2 regions of the Pseudarthrobacter sp. 1G09 genome follow, and region 2 is predicted to be linked to the other one. Evidence: riboswitches for the same ligand, from Rfam matches in the RefSeq annotation. Region 2 holds a riboswitch; the other holds the start of a gene.

Region 1 (7,364 bases), 1.3 Mb from region 2:
AGTGGCCGCCGGAGTCCTGCCATCTGTAGGGCCGAAAGTCACGGCTGTCGGGAAACAGTTCCCACCCGCAGGGGTGCTCAGTATGCTTACTATTGTTTGGCGGTACCGTTTTGCGCTGCATCAGACCGGTGCGGCCCCAAGGAAAGGCGTGACCATGAGTGAACAGAACCTCCCGGAGGATGGCCTGGAAATCGTTGACGAAAATGACGTGCTGCTCGACGAAACACCGGGAAGCGCAGCGTCTCAGGAGCTTGATCCCGTGCACGGCGAACCGGACAGCTATCCCGGTGCGGCCGAAAACAATCCGGACCACTGGCAGGAAGACCCGCTGCTCCAGGACGAAGCTGTCCCGGGCGGGGGCCAGGACTTCCTGAGCGACCAGGCCCTGCGCGAAGAATCCGCCGAGGCGCGCTACGAGGCGGGCGATGAACAGGTGCCGCCGGATTCACCCACCCTCGGCCAGGCAGCAGCGGACGTTGACTTCGGTGAGGATCCCACTGGCCTGGAGGCCGATGCCAGTGACGACGCCGAGAACTTCGGCGGGTCCCCGCTCAGCGAATTCGACCCCAACGATCTTGAGCGTTAGTGACGGCCACCGGCGCTGGTGCTGAAAGGCGGGGACATGAAAAGCAATGAACTCCTGCAGGATGCCTTCGTGCGCATCAGCGATGCCGTGGCGGAGACGCTCAATGGCCTGGATGACGAAGCACTGCACCATCGCCCGGCCGGCACCGGCAACCCCATCGCCTGGCTTCTCTGGCACCTGGCCCGGGTGGAGGACGCACAGGTTGCCTCCGCTGCAGGCCTGGAGCAGGTGTGGACGCATGCGGGTTTCGCTGCCCGCTTCGGCCTCCCGCTGACGGACCGGGACACCGGCTACGGGCATACCAGCGGGCAGGTGGACTCGGTCCGCGCCACGGCGAGCCTGCTGGGGGACTACTACGACGCCGTCCACCGGCAGACCATGCAGGTCCTCGGGGAACTGGCAGACCAGGACCTTGACCGGACCGTGGACACCAACTGGGACCCTCCGGTGACCCTCGGCGTCCGGCTTGTCAGCACCCTCGCCGACTGCCTGCAGCACGTGGGCCAGGCAGCCTACGCGAAAGGCCTGGCGGCCGCAGGCCACGGCAGCGGCCGTGCGTGAACTGGTGGTCCTGGGCACAGCCTCGCAGGTGCCCACCCGTACCCGGAACCACAACGGGTACCTGCTGCGCTGGGACGGGGAGGGGCTGCTCTTCGATCCCGGCGAAGGGACGCAGCGCCAGATGATCCACGCCGGAGTTTCGGCAACGCAGGTCACCAGGATCTGCCTCACCCACGTCCACGGCGACCACTGCTTCGGACTGCCCGGCGTGCTGTCCAGGATGGTGCTGGACGGGGTCAACCACCCGGTCCACCTGCACTACCCGGCCTCCGGGGATGCTGTGGTGCGGGCGCTGGTCTCTGTCAGCACGCCCGGCCTGGACCTGAGGCTCCATCCCCACGGCGCCGCCGGCGAGGTGGCGGAATGCCTCCACATCCGGCCGCTCAAGCACCGGATCGAAACATACGGGTACCGCCTCACCGAGCCCGAGGGCCGCACCTTCCTGCCCCACCGCCTTGCGGCAGCGGGCATCGCCGGACCGGACGTTGGCCGCCTCCGGCGCGAAGGTACCCTTGCCGGCGTCGGACTCGCGGATGTCAGCGTGCCGCGCCCCGGGCAGCGTTTCGCGTTCGTCATGGACACCGCCCCGTGCGACGGTGCCGAAGACCTTGCTGACGGCGCTGACCTCCTGGTGGCCGAGTCCACCTTCAGCGACGACGACGGCGGGCTGGCGGAGGAGTACCGGCACCTCACCGCCGGGCAGGCTGGCGATTTGGCGGGACATGGGAGCGCACGGACGCTGGTGCTCACGCACTTCTCGTCCCGGTACGGCAATGACGTCACCCTCCTGGCCCGGCAGGCGTCTGCCCGCGCCAAGGGCGCCACAGTCATCGCCGCCGACGACCTCCAGCGCATCCGCCTTCCGAACCGCCGCGGCGGGCCTGCAACGGCCGCCGCGGAGATAGGGTTTAAACCATGACTGCTGCTGCAGAATCGACTGTCGCCCTGGGTGGCCGCTTCGCCCGCGAACTCAACGAGCTGGCGGTGCCCTGGGAAGCGGAGGAAGCCCCGGACCCCAAACTCCTGGTACTCAACGGACCGCTCGCCGCGGAACTGGGGCTCGACCCGGCGTACCTGGGCTCGGAAGAGGGAGTGCGGTTCCTGCTGGGCAACCACGTCCCGGAAGGTGCCACGCCCGTGGCCCAGGCCTACGCCGGGCACCAGTTCGGCGGCTACTCGCCCCTCCTCGGTGACGGCCGCGCACTGCTGCTGGGTGAGCTGGAGGATGCCCGCGGACGGCTGAAGGACCTGCACCTGAAAGGCTCCGGCCGCACGCCGTTCGCCCGCGCCGGTGACGGCCGTGCCGTCGTCGGGCCCATGCTCCGCGAATACGTGGTCAGCGAGGCCATGCATGCCCTCGGCATCCCCACCACCCGCTCCCTCGCCGTGGTGGCGACCGGACGGCAGGTGCGCCGGGATGACATGCTGCCCGGCGCAGTGCTGGCCCGGGTGGCCGGCAGCCACCTTCGGGTGGGCAGCTTCCAGTATGCTCGGGCCACGGACAACACCGAACTCCTGCGCCGGCTGGCGGACCATGCCATCAGCCGCCACTATCCGGAAGCCGCTGCGGAGGAGAACCCCTACCTCGCCCTGTACCGGGCCGTGGTGGCGGCGCAGGCCTCGCTCGTGGCGCAGTGGATGCTGGTGGGGTTCGTCCACGGCGTGATGAATACAGACAACATGACCATCTCCGGCGAAACGATCGATTACGGCCCCTGTGCGTTCATCGACGCGTTCAACCCGGCCGCCGTGTACAGCTCCATCGACGTCGGTGGCCGGTATTCATACGCCAACCAGCCGGTCATGGCCGAATGGAACCTGGCCCGCCTCGCCGAAGCCATGCTGCCGCTCATCGACGAAGACCAGGAGGCGGCGGTTCCCGTGGCGGTGGAGGCGCTGGGCGGGTTCCGGCGGCATTACAGTGCGGCGTGGTTTGGCGGCATGGCCACCAAACTGGGCCTTGCTGCGGGGAAGCCGGATACGGCGGCAGCCGAGGAGGTCTCTGACCTGGTGGACGGCGTCACCGGCATCCTCAAGGACGGCCCGGTGGACTACACGCTCTTCTTCAGGAACCTGGCCAAGGCCGCCCGGGGTGACAGTCGGCCTGTCCGCGGGATGGTCATGGACCTGGCTGCGTACGATGCCTGGGCCGAACGCTGGCAGAAGCTGGGGCCGGATGCCGGGCTGATGGACCGCACCAATCCCGCGTACATTCCCCGGAACCACCTCGTCGAAGAGGCCCTGGCCGCGGCTACCGGCGGGGACCTGGATCCACTGCACCGGCTGCTGGAAGCGGTGACGGCGCCGTACAGCGAACGCCCTGGCCTGGAGCGGTACGCCGAAGGTGCCCCGGAGGACTTCGGGACGTACACGACCTTCTGCGGCACCTGAGCCTGCCAACACAGCAAAAGGGCGGTAGCCGGGACATCCCGGCTACCGCCCTTTTTGCAGCTCTATGCGCTGGAAGCTACGTGCTCAGCAGGCTATGCGACCCGTACGTAGGAGGCTGCACCAACCCAGCTGACGGAGTGCACCTGGGTCTGGCTGCCGTTGACGCCGCCGCTGACCATCTGGCCGTCACCGGCGTACACACCGACGTGGCCCGCGGAGATGACGAGGTCACCCGGGGCGGGGGCGCCCACCACGGTGCCGTACTGGAAGAACTGGCCGGGAGCCAGGTCTCCGACGGACTTGCCGACGGCGCGCAGGGCCTTCTCCACCATGGCGGTGCAGTCCTGGGTAACGCCAACCTGGCCGTAGGCGTTGGCGAGGATGGCAGCGCCCGTGCCCGAGCCGGTGGCCGCAGGCGTTGCGGAGGCGTAGCCGAGGTTCATGCCGGTGTTGGCGGGAGCGGTGCTTGCGGCCTGGACCGGTGCCGCTGCAGGAGCAACGGCCGGAGCGGCCGGTGCTGCGTAGCCGGCGCCGGGAATGGCAATCTGGTCACCGGGGTAGATGATCGAGGAAACGTCGAGGCCGTTGGCTGCCAGGACGTCGTTCAGGCCAACCCCGTAGGCGGACGCAATGGCGCCGAGGGTGTCACCGGAAGCAACCGTGTGGACGTTGCCGGCAGCGGCTGCAGGGGCAGCGGCTACGGGCGCGGCCGGAGCCGAGTATGCCTGGACGTTAGTGGTTTCGGTGCTGTCCGGGCCGGTCACGCCTGCATGTGCCGGAGCTCCGACGCCGAACGCAATGCCCGATGCTGCGGCTACTGCGAGTGCCGGGCGTCCAAATGTCCGGGCCTGGGCCTTGGCCGTCACGGCCAAACCCTGAAGCGCGATGGAGCCGGCCGGAGTAGCGCGGTGACGGGCGGTGGTGAAATTTTTTGACACGGTTGATCGCCTCTCCCATGCCTGCGGGGTGAGCTGTCGGGTTCGGGCTGGAGATGCCCGGCCGGTAGCGCACTTCGTCAGGGACGGAAGGCGCTATCGACTTAACCCCAAGGCTTCGGTGAAGCCGCGGAAACTTGGTTCCCCCGTCCCTGCCAGCTGGAAAGCGATTGAATCCCGGTTCAGCGGCAGGGCTCGGCAAGCTGAGGGGAATGTCCCGCTTGGGAGGGACACGTGTACGACCATAACCCGACGTTCACCCGATTGTCACATTTGGATAACATACGAGTCGGACCTCTCGGATGAAGCCACCGGCCGGAGGGCGCCCCGGAACGCCGCGGTGACCTCGGATGATGCCCGGGGCCTAGCCGGTCTGGCAGGCCTGCGTAACAAAGTCATAAAGTTGCGCACGCAACGGCCCGCCGGCGGCCACTTTCAGGACACCTTCCCGGGTCCCGACGGTGACGGTGAGGGGCAGCAGGGTGCCCACTTTATCTTCCGCCACGGCGTGTGGATCGCACCGGGCGGGGCGCACCCTCAGGGCCAGGACAGTGCCGGTTTCCCCCGTCCGGACCGTCAGGTTCCGCGGCCACGGCTCAGCCCCGGACTCGGGCCCGGCCTCCGCCAGCAGGGGAGTGCCGCCCACGCTGCGCAGCGTGAGGGGCGGAGTCCCTCCAGGGGCCGTCGGCTGGGGGCTGATGCGAAGGAGGACGACGGCGGTGCGGCCGTCCGCCGCCACCCCAAGGTGCGGGTCCAGGGCCAGTCCGGCCACTTTCGCGGCGTCGGCGGCCAGGCAGAGCTCGCTATTGTTGCGCGGCAGCACGCCGAAGGGATCCGGCGCCGGAAGGCTCAGCGCTGCCGGGTGCTGTCCTTCCGCAGCGAAGGATACCGTGGCGCTGGCCTGCGGCGATGCCGTTGCCAGGTCAGCGCAGGCCGGGGGTGGAAGCTGTGCGGGCACGCTTTTGGGCTGGTGCGGCGGAAGCTCCAGGCTGCCCGCTTGCGGGGTCCACTCGATGTCCCCGTCGAACAGCGGGGAACTGACGCGCGCCAGGTCCACTGTCAGGAGACCGTCCGTGGTGTTGGTGAGCTGGAGCAGGATGGCATGCTGCCCGTACTGGTCGCGGGACTGGTTTACCTCGATGGTCACCGGCCCGGGGGCGGTGGCAGCGGGGGACGCTGCAGGGGTGGGCTGCTGCGGGGTGCAGGCCGACACCGCCAGTACTGCCGCGGTCAGGAACGGCAACGGCAGCCTGGCGTTTGCCCGTCCTGCCGTCCGTGCGGAGGCCGGGCCGCGGCGGGCTGGTGTGGTGCTTGGTGTGATGGCGCCGGCCATGGGCACAGTCTAGGGCTGCGGCGCGGCTTCCGTCTCTGCTGGATAACAATCCACAGCTGTAAACCCTCAACCTGTGGTTGAGGCCGTAGGCTACGGGACTATGCCCCTGTTCGTTACCAAACTGAAGTCCCCGGTGCTCGGAGGACTTCTGGTGTTTGCCCTGCTGGGCGCAGCCCTTGTTCCGGCGTCGGCCGCGGAGCTCCCGCCGGAAAGATACCCCTCATGGGAGGACGTCCGGAAAGCCAGGGAGTCTGAAGCGGGCACAGCGGCCGAAATCACCCGGATCGGCAGCCTCCTCGCCGGTTTGCAGGCGGACGCAGGAACGCTTGGCGGCGCGGCCGTGACGGCTGCGGCGGAGTACGCCACTGCCGAAGCCGCACTCACCGCAGCCAACAGCCGGGTCGAAGCCCTGGCGGCGCAGTCGGCAGCAGCCAACGGGGAACTGCAGCAGCACCGCAGGGAGATCGGCGCCCTTGCCGTGCAGTCGTACAAGACCGGTGCAACCACGGCCGGATTCTTCATGGCCCTGGACGCCCTTGAGTCCGGCAGCGTCCACGGACTCAACATAGTGGAGCTGGTGGGCGCGAAGACGGCCGGCCTGGTGGACCGCGCGGCGTCCTCCGCGAAGGTGGCATCGTCCCTGGGTGAACAGGAGAAGGCCGCACGGTCCGAACGGGAAAACCTGGCCAAGGAGGCAGGAACCAGGCTTGCCGGGGCCAGGTCGGCGCAGGACGCCGTAGCCCGCCACATCAGCGAAGAGCAGCAGCACGGCGGGGAACTCACGGCACAGCTGGCCTCACTCAAGGGAACAACCGCGGCCGTTGAGGGGGAGTTCCGGCAGGGCCAGGCCGCCCTCGCCGCTTACGAAGCCTCGCAGGCAGCGAAGCGGGCCGCCGCCCGGGAACAAGCCCAACGGGACTCGGATCGGGCGGCGAAAGCCGCAGCGGACGCCCGCGTGGAGGTGCCACCGCCCGCGGCCGCGGCGCCGCCGGGTGCTGCCGGTCCCGCGCCGTTGAAGCCCGCGCCGTTGAAGCCCGCCCCGGCGGACCCTGCCCCGGCGCCCGGGCCCCCGGCCCAGCCGGGGCCGCCGCCCGTCGTCGTACCCTCCGTTCCCGGTGGTGCCGTGAACGATCCTGCCGGAGCGAAGAGCTACGCCGCCGGACGCCTGGGCGCCTACGGCTGGGGCCAGGATCAGTTCCTGTGCCTGGCGCAGCTGTGGACCAAGGAGTCGAACTGGCAGACCACGGCCACCAACCCCTACTCGGGCGCCTACGGGATCCCCCAGGCATTGCCGCCCGGGAAGTACGCGAGCGCCGGCAGTGACTGGCTGACCAGCTACCGGACCCAGGTTGAGTGGGGTCTGGGATACATCCGCGACAGGTACGGCTCGCCCTGCGGAGCCTGGAGCCACTCAATGGTGAACAACTGGTACTGACGCAGGACTAGGCTTTTCCCATGGCTGACTACGAACGCTTCCGGCTGCTGCTCGAAGAGGAGCGGCAGCTGAAACTGGCCTTGCTGCCGGCGTTGCGGGCGGACATCGCCGCCGCCAACTCCG
Region 2 (7,364 bases):
TCCGAGGTCCACCACCACTTCGACCGTGGTGTCCGGGCCGGTGCCCCACGACTCGGGTACGTCGCCCTGCAGCCGGAGCCACCTGGTGCTCCACGGTTTGCCCCATGCCGTGCCATGCTCGAGGGGCTGGAACTGCTGCCGCATCGCTTCGAGGGCGGGTACCGGCTCATCCGGTACGTCCCAGCTGCTCAGGGTCAGGGGCACGGTCCGGCTGTAGACAGCAGGGTCGATGCGCTCACGTACAAACCTGGTGAGACGGACTTCCGTGATCCGGCGGTCGTCATGCAATGTGGGCCCTCTTTAGCGCTTGAAAAAATTGGATCATCGTGTCCATTCGATGGACAAATCTACCCGCTGGTAGCCAGCAAACCAACCCCCTTGCGGGAGCATCCGAGGGGGGGTGGTGGAGCGTCAGGCGGGCGCGGAGGCAATTGCCGGGCTGCTGATCCTGGCTGCCCCCGCGTAAACATTAAGGCTGGTTCCCCGGCTGAAACCGGCAAGCGTCAGGCCGCTGGCCTCGGCGAGTTCCACGGCCAGGCTGGACGGCGCGCTGACGGCAGCCAACACGGGGATACCCGCCTGGGCCGCCTTCTGGACCAGCTCGAATGATGCCCGGCCGGACACCTGGAGGACGGTGCCGCGCAGTGGCAGGAGCCCTTCGCGCAGGGCCCAGCCCACCACCTTGTCCACCGCGTTGTGCCGTCCCACGTCCTCGCGGAGGCACAGCAGCTGCACACCGCCGTCGTCCTCAATCCGGAAAAGCCCTGCAGCGTGCACCCCGCCGGTATCGTCGAAGAGTCGCTGCGATTTCCGGAGCAGTGCGGGCAGAGATGCCAGTACGTGCGCGTCGAGCGTGAGGGGGTCCGCCGCGGGGCTGTGGTGCGACGACTTCCGCACGGCTTCAATGGAGTCCGTCCCGCAGATGCCGCAGGAGCTGGACGTATAAACGTTCCGTCCCGTTTCCGGCAGTGGGACATCAGGACGCAGCTGGGCCTCCACCACGTTGAACGTATGGACACCGTTCTCGTCCTCGCCGGCGCAGAAGCGCAGGGATACCAACTGGTCCGGGGTCCAGATCACGCCCTCGGATACCAGGAAGCCGGCTACCAGGTCGAAGTCGTCGCCCGGGGTCCGCATGGTGACCGAATAGGAGAGGCTGCCCAGCCGGATTTCCAGCGGTTCCTCCACTGCCAGGACATCCTCGCGGTAGCGGACGGGAAACTCCAGCGCCTTCGGCGAGCCGTCCAGGACATACTTATGCACCTTGCGGCGCTGCGTCACGCGTCCCATGGACCGTCCTGCCTGTTCATGTCTCCATCATCGCACTGCAGGGCGCCTGCCCGGCCAAGCTCCGGCTCAGCCGAGAAGGGCGCTCCAGTCCACTGGCCCCGCAGGGCCGGACTTCGCCGCCGTCCGGGACGTCCTGCTGCTCCGCGGTTTGGCCTTGGCGGGATCCGCAGGCGCTGGAATGGGCGGGCCCCACGGCAGCGCGAAAGCCGGCACCTGCTCCCCCAGCTGCACGCCGTGCGGCGGAACCACCATGACGCCGTCGGCCGTCGCAAGCCCGCGCATCATGCCCGGGCCGGTGTGCTGAGCCGGCGACGCCATCCCGTACAACAGCCGGAACGGCATGAGGCGCGTGCGGCCCGGATCCGGGTCTATGAGCGTTCCGGAGGCCACTTCCTGCACCTCCGGCAGCGTTCCGTGACCCAGGGCAGCCAACAGGGGCGCGCCCACTGTAAAGAGCGCCATCATGGCGGCGAGCGGATTGCCGGGCAGGCCCAGGACGAACCGGCCGTCGGGGAGTTCGGCCAGCACCACCGGGTGCCCGGGCCGCATGGCCACGCCATCAACCACCAGCCGGCCGCCCAGTTCGGCAACGGCGCGGCGGAGATGATCCGTGCCGGAACGGCCCGTCCCCCCGGTAGTGATGACGACGTCGGCCGGGAGCCCGGGTGCGCCGGGACCCTCCGGCACCACGTCCTCCAGGGCCGCGAGCCACTCCCCATAGGAGTCGCCGATGCGCTGCTGGCCGCCCGGGATGCCACCGAGCATGCCAACGACGGCCGGCAGCTGATGACCAAACGTGTCCCGGACCTTCCCCGGGGCAGGCAGGCCGTGCACCACCACCTCGGACCCTGTCAGCAGCAGGCGCACGAGGGGTTTGCCCTGTACCTCCAGCTCGTCATATCCGGCCAGTGCAGCAAGCGCCAGGTGCGCCGGATTCAGGGTCGCCCCCGCCGGAACAAGGATGTCCCCTTCCTGTGCTTCCTCGCCTGCTTTGCGCACGTGCTGGCCGTTGCGCGGTTCGCCGGGGCGGGCGGTTCCACCCGTGGCGAGGACGGGGAGCCCGTCCTCGTCCTCGGCGAGGACGGCACTTTCGCTGCGCAGGATCCCCTTGCCGCCGGGCGGGATGAGTCCGCCGGTAACAATGGGGCTCGCCTGGTGCGGCGCCAGCCGGGCTCCGGGTTCCACAGGGATCCACGGCCCGGACCCGTTGACTGCCCAGCCGTCCATGGCCGAGGAAGCATAGTGCGGCATGTCCTGAAGCGCAATGATGTCCTGCTCCAACCTGCGGGCCTGGGCTTGGTCCAGCGGCACCGGTCCAGGCGGGATGGGCGTTGCGGCGTCAAAGGCGGCCTGGCGTGCTTCCGCCCAGGTGTGGGCCAGGTGATGGTGGCCCTGGCTCTGGCCCTCTTCCTGTTCCTGGCCGGTTCCGGCCTGACCTTCGTCGTTCTGTCCCTGCGGTTGTTCCTGCAGTTGTCCTTGCGGGTGTCCGTTGCCGTGGTCGTGGCTGTGTTCATGCCCTGCGGGCGATGCTGCGTCCTGCCCGGGTGATTCTGTCATTCGCCGGGGGCCCCGGCGGCTTCAGTGTCATAGTCGGCCGCCAGTGTGCGGGCGACGGCGAGGGCCTTTTCCATGGCCACGGCATCCGTCGAACTGCCGGAGTTCGAGGCCAGGCCCGCGGCGAATCCGGCGATGAAGGTGGTCAGCGGGGCGGCGGGACGGACCACGGAATGCGCCGCCACGCCGGCAAGGGAAAGGATGGCATCGATGTCCACCTGAACTTCCTCAAGCTCGTAGGCCTGGAGCAGCGACCTGCACCATTCCTCCAGTGTTTCGTCCTGGCTCTTCACCACGTGCCTCCAAAGTTAGCTGCGGCCGCGCCCGGCCCCGTCCTCCACGTCCGGGCTGCCGGCGGCAATCCCCAGTGCGGCGGCATCGTCCCACGTGTCCACATCTGCCGTGTAAGCGGCCGGAACGGCGACAAGCTGCACGTCCAGACTAGCAAGGAGTGAGCGGACTGATCCGTTGACCAACCGGCCGTTCGTGGCCATTTCCAGGGCGGACTTTTTTAGCATCCCTGTGCTATAAAGTCCGGCCAGCGGCTGCATCCTCCCGGCGCCGTGTTCATCCTCAGTACAGGCCATATAAGACCCCGATCTCTTCCCAGTGGACAACTCATCCAGAAGGGCACGCACAGCCCCGGAGACCAATGGCATGTCACAGGCCAGGACGAGGGTGTGCGGAGCGCCGGCCCCGGCCCGGCCCAGGACGTCCAGGCCGGTGGCAATAGCCGCTGCGGGCCCGGCGAACTCCGGCTCTTCACGGCACGTGAGCACTCCGGGGGGCAACGGACCGGGATCCGGGCCGACAATCACGGTGGCCCGGGCTCCTTCAACGGCTGCAATGGACCGGTTCAGGAGCGTGGTTCCGCGAAACAGCAGTCCCTGTTTCGGGACTCCTCCCAGCCGTGAGGATCGGCCTCCCGCCAAAATGATGGCATCAAAGGCCGGCACGTCGTTTTGCATGGTTCAAGCGTAGCCAGTGCCGGCGCACGTCTGACAGTCAGCGCATATCAGGCGGCCCGCTCCGGCAGGAGGAACGGATCCCACGCCGGCGTGGGCTTTTCCAATTCCCTAATCTGCCAGATGGTGCCATGCGGCGGCGCCGGCTCGAACCGCAGCTTCCAGCCCATTTCAGCGGGCGTGTGATCGCCTTTGACGTTGTTGCAGCGCAGGCAGGCAGCCACCAGGTTCTCCCAGGAGTCCGCCCCTCCGCGTGACTTGGGGTGAACATGGTCGATCGTGTGCGCTGCTTTTCCGCAGTATGCACACTTATGCCCATCCCGTCTCAGGACGCCGCGGCGGCTGACGGCAGTGGCATGGTTGTATCTGGGGCGGATGTAGCGGTTGAGGAGAATCACGGAAGGGCGGCCCAGGATTTCCTGCGGACCCACCACGGGATCATCGCCCTCGGCTACCACGCTTGCTTTGCCCGTGAGCACAAGCACCAGCGCCCGGCGGAAAGTAATGACCGCCAGCGGTTCATATCCAGCATTCAGAACGAGAGTGCGCATGCACGTACCTCTTCACGGCCGCACCCGTCAGGGGCACGAGGGCCGGCTGCCCTCGGCATGTCCGGGCTATGGATCGACACCACAAGAGTAAACAAAGAAATGCAGGATCAGCTAATCACGGCACGCAGCATCGTCAGGGAAGGGCGTCCGGAGCGTACCGCCTGTGAACGGCAAAGGACCCCTGCCGGTGGGCAGGGGTCCTTCATTCCGACGGGCGGCCGTACAGGCCGGCCCTGTCGGGAGGATCAGTTGACGCGGATGAAAACCGGTCCGGAACCGACGTTGGCGCTGAACACCACGGTCTGGTTGCCGTTGTAGCCGCCGTGCACTGCCTGGCCATTGCCGGCGTAAACAGCGATGTGGGCCATGCCGGCGCCGCCGTCGGCGTAGTAGATCAGGTCGCCGGGCTGGGCCTCGGCAGCGCTCACGGTGCGGCCCAGGGAGAGGTAGCCGGCGGGCCAGTCGTGGAAGTTGATGCCCACGGCAGCCAGCGAGTTGGTGACGAGCATCGTGCAGTCCTGGTTGACGCCGAGCTGGGCGTACGCTGCGGACAGGATTGCTGCGCCCTTGCCGCTGGCAGATGCCTGGGGAGCAGATGCGGGCTGCGCCGTGACGGTAGCGGTGACCTTCGGCGCTGCAGCGGTCTGGGTTGCGGCCGTCTGGGCGGCCGGAGCCGGAGCGGCTTCCTGGACCTCAACCTCGGGCTCTGCTTCAACCACCGGAGCCGGGCTGGTGCTGACGGCCGGCTTCTCGAAGGAGATGTTGATGGTGGAAGCCGCAGAAATCGGAGCTTCCACAGCTGTTCCAACTTCAAAAGCGGATGCAGGAGCGGAGTCGCGCTGGACGTTGGTGTCAGCTGCGTTTGCGGCGATGCCGCTGGTCAGGACCAGGCCCGAGGCTGCGGCGATAACCGCTGCCTGGCGCCCAACGCCGCCGGCGTTGCCGCCAACAGCCTTGGCGATAATGGCGATTGAGTTGGTCTTGGTGACTTCGGCGCGATGCCGTGCGGTAGCACGAGTCGTCATCAGTTCTCTCTTTCGTTGTCCCCGGGCCTGTAGGCAACACGGGGGTTTTGGACGCGCCGGCATCTTGGGGGTACGTCGGCGCGTCCCGAACGGGGATGTGTGATTTAGCGAAAACGGGGGCAAAGAAAAAGTTTCTGGGGCCTGGGGCCCCAGAAACTAGTTCATGGTGTAAAACGAGGAGGTTCCGGTGGCGGCAACCGCGTGAAGAAGGGTGCCCTGGGACGGGTTGAGCGCGCTGATCATCATGCCGTTGCCGACGTAGATGCCAACGTGTGCGCCGCCGTTCTGCATGACGAGGTCGCCAGGCTGGGGGGTGGAGGTGGGCTTCATGGCGTTCCAGGCATTGACGCGAGGGATGCTGATGCCGGCCTGGGCGTAGACCCACTGGGTGAATCCGGAGCAGTCCCAGCCGTTGGGGCTGGTGCCGCCCCACACGTACGGGTGCCCAATGCCGGTGTACGCGATAGCCGCGATGCCCGAGGTGGCAGCGGAGGAAACAGTCTCCGCGAGCTTCTCGGAGGCAGCTTCGGTTGAGCCAGCGGCTGCGGTGACGGCGTTGCCGGCATCCCGTGCTGCTGAAGCAGTGGACTGGGTGCGTACCGGCTCCGGCTTCGGAGCGGCGGTGGTCTTGATGACCGGGCGCTCGAAGGAAACAGTGGCGGTAGGTGCCGCGGTGACGGCGAGGGCAGTCTGGGCCGAACCCGACTCGGTGGATGCCGAGACGCCCGCGGTGGTGTCCGCGACGGCCGGCAGGCCCATACCCAGAACGAGGCCGGAAGCGGCTGCAACTACTGCAGCCTGGCGACCCACCGTCCCGGCATTGGCACTAACAGCCTTGGACACGGCGCCCAAAGGGTTGGTACGAACCGTTTGCGCACGGTGGCGCGCAGCATTATGGCGTGAAGACACGAAGGTAGCCTCTCCCAATGCCTGCGAGGTGAGCTGTCGGATTCGGATGGGAGTCACCCGGCCACACGGCTTCCAAGGAAGCTTTCGTGACTTAACCCCAAGGCCTTCGAAACAAGAAGGCCAAAATTGGTTCCCCCGCCCCTGCCAGACGATGAAATGCGAACGGACCTTGAGCGGTGGCAGAGTTAGGCAATCCACTCAAGAGCGTCAACTTCGGAAAAGTTGACGCGAGTTAGACGGTACAGCAGTTTTGATTGAATGTCACATTCAGGTCACGGCGGGTCACGGCCATTCGAGAGTCCACCATCATTTGGCTAGAGCCAACCGGTGGGGTCGACAACCTCGCCGTTGACCTGGACTTCAAAGTGGAGGTGGCAGCCCGTGGAGGCGCCGGTGGTCCCGCTAAGGGCTATGACGTCGCCCCGGGAGACGGTTTGGCCCTCCTTCACGTTGAACGACGACAGGTGGTTGTAGGTGGTCTCCAGGCCGTTGCCGTGGTCCACCACCACCCTGTTGCCGCCGCCGTACTGGTGCCAGCCCACAAAGGTCACGGTTCCGGTGGCGGCAGCCATCACGGAGGTACCGCACTGGGCAACATAGTCCTGCCCGCGGTGGAAGTCGCCGGTGCCGCCGGTGATGGGGCTGACGCGGTAGCCGAACGGCGATGCCGTGGTCATGGTGGCCAGCGGGGCCCCCAGGGTACCGGCGGATGCAGCCCGGGAGACCGATCCTGCGGACTGGGCGCTGAGCAGCTGCTTGAGCTTGCCGTCAGGGTCCGCCTGGGTGACGACGGCGGAGCGGCTGAAGTCGATCTGGGCGCCTGCTTCCGCGGAAATTGCGGGCTGCGGCGTCACCGATGAGGCGGCAACGGCACCGGTTCCGCTGGCGTCAGTTGCCATGACGGGACTGGTGACAGGGACGGTAACGGTAAGCACCAGGCCGGTGGCGGCAAGCGCGATGCCGGCCTTCTGGCCGATGCCGCTGGCCGAGGCGAATTCCGTTATCTGGCGGAATGGACCCCGACGGCGGCGCGCGTCACGGTGGAGATCGCGGGGGCGCGGGGTCTCGGC

Evidence for each region. A riboswitch is a leader RNA that binds a small molecule or an ion and turns the genes downstream of it on or off. The one in region 2 is predicted to bind cyclic di-AMP.
Region 1: another riboswitch for cyclic di-AMP. It lies ahead of ACP3TD_RS11315 (LysM peptidoglycan-binding domain-containing protein); the one in region 2 lies ahead of ACP3TD_RS05210 (C40 family peptidase).

The regions. Positions count from the first base shown of each region.
Region 1 is NZ_CP188306.1:2,453,074-2,460,437, reverse strand. Features, by position in the region: gene ACP3TD_RS11335 (hypothetical protein) at 155-586, shown strand; gene ACP3TD_RS11330 (mycothiol transferase) at 623-1,147, shown strand; gene ACP3TD_RS11325 (ribonuclease Z) at 1,140-2,066, shown strand; gene ACP3TD_RS11320 (protein adenylyltransferase SelO) at 2,063-3,538, shown strand; gene ACP3TD_RS11315 (LysM peptidoglycan-binding domain-containing protein) at 3,631-4,476, opposite strand; cyclic di-AMP (ydaO/yuaA leader) riboswitch at 4,480-4,652, opposite strand; gene ACP3TD_RS11310 (hypothetical protein) at 4,838-5,806, opposite strand; gene ACP3TD_RS11305 (lytic transglycosylase domain-containing protein) at 5,907-7,241, shown strand; gene ACP3TD_RS11300 (TraR/DksA family transcriptional regulator) at 7,262-7,364, shown strand, end outside.
Region 2 is NZ_CP188306.1:1,114,508-1,121,871, reverse strand. Features, by position in the region: gene ACP3TD_RS05245 (alpha-mannosidase) at 1-288, opposite strand, end outside; gene fdhD (formate dehydrogenase accessory sulfurtransferase FdhD) at 412-1,290, opposite strand; gene ACP3TD_RS05235 (molybdopterin molybdotransferase MoeA) at 1,357-2,847, opposite strand; gene ACP3TD_RS05230 (DUF6457 domain-containing protein) at 2,844-3,137, opposite strand; gene mobA (molybdenum cofactor guanylyltransferase) at 3,153-3,812, opposite strand; gene ACP3TD_RS05220 (HNH endonuclease) at 3,860-4,360, opposite strand; gene ACP3TD_RS05215 (NlpC/P60 family protein) at 4,606-5,385, opposite strand; gene ACP3TD_RS05210 (C40 family peptidase) at 5,542-6,228, opposite strand; cyclic di-AMP (ydaO/yuaA leader) riboswitch at 6,299-6,480, opposite strand; gene ACP3TD_RS05205 (M23 family metallopeptidase) at 6,609-7,364, opposite strand, start outside.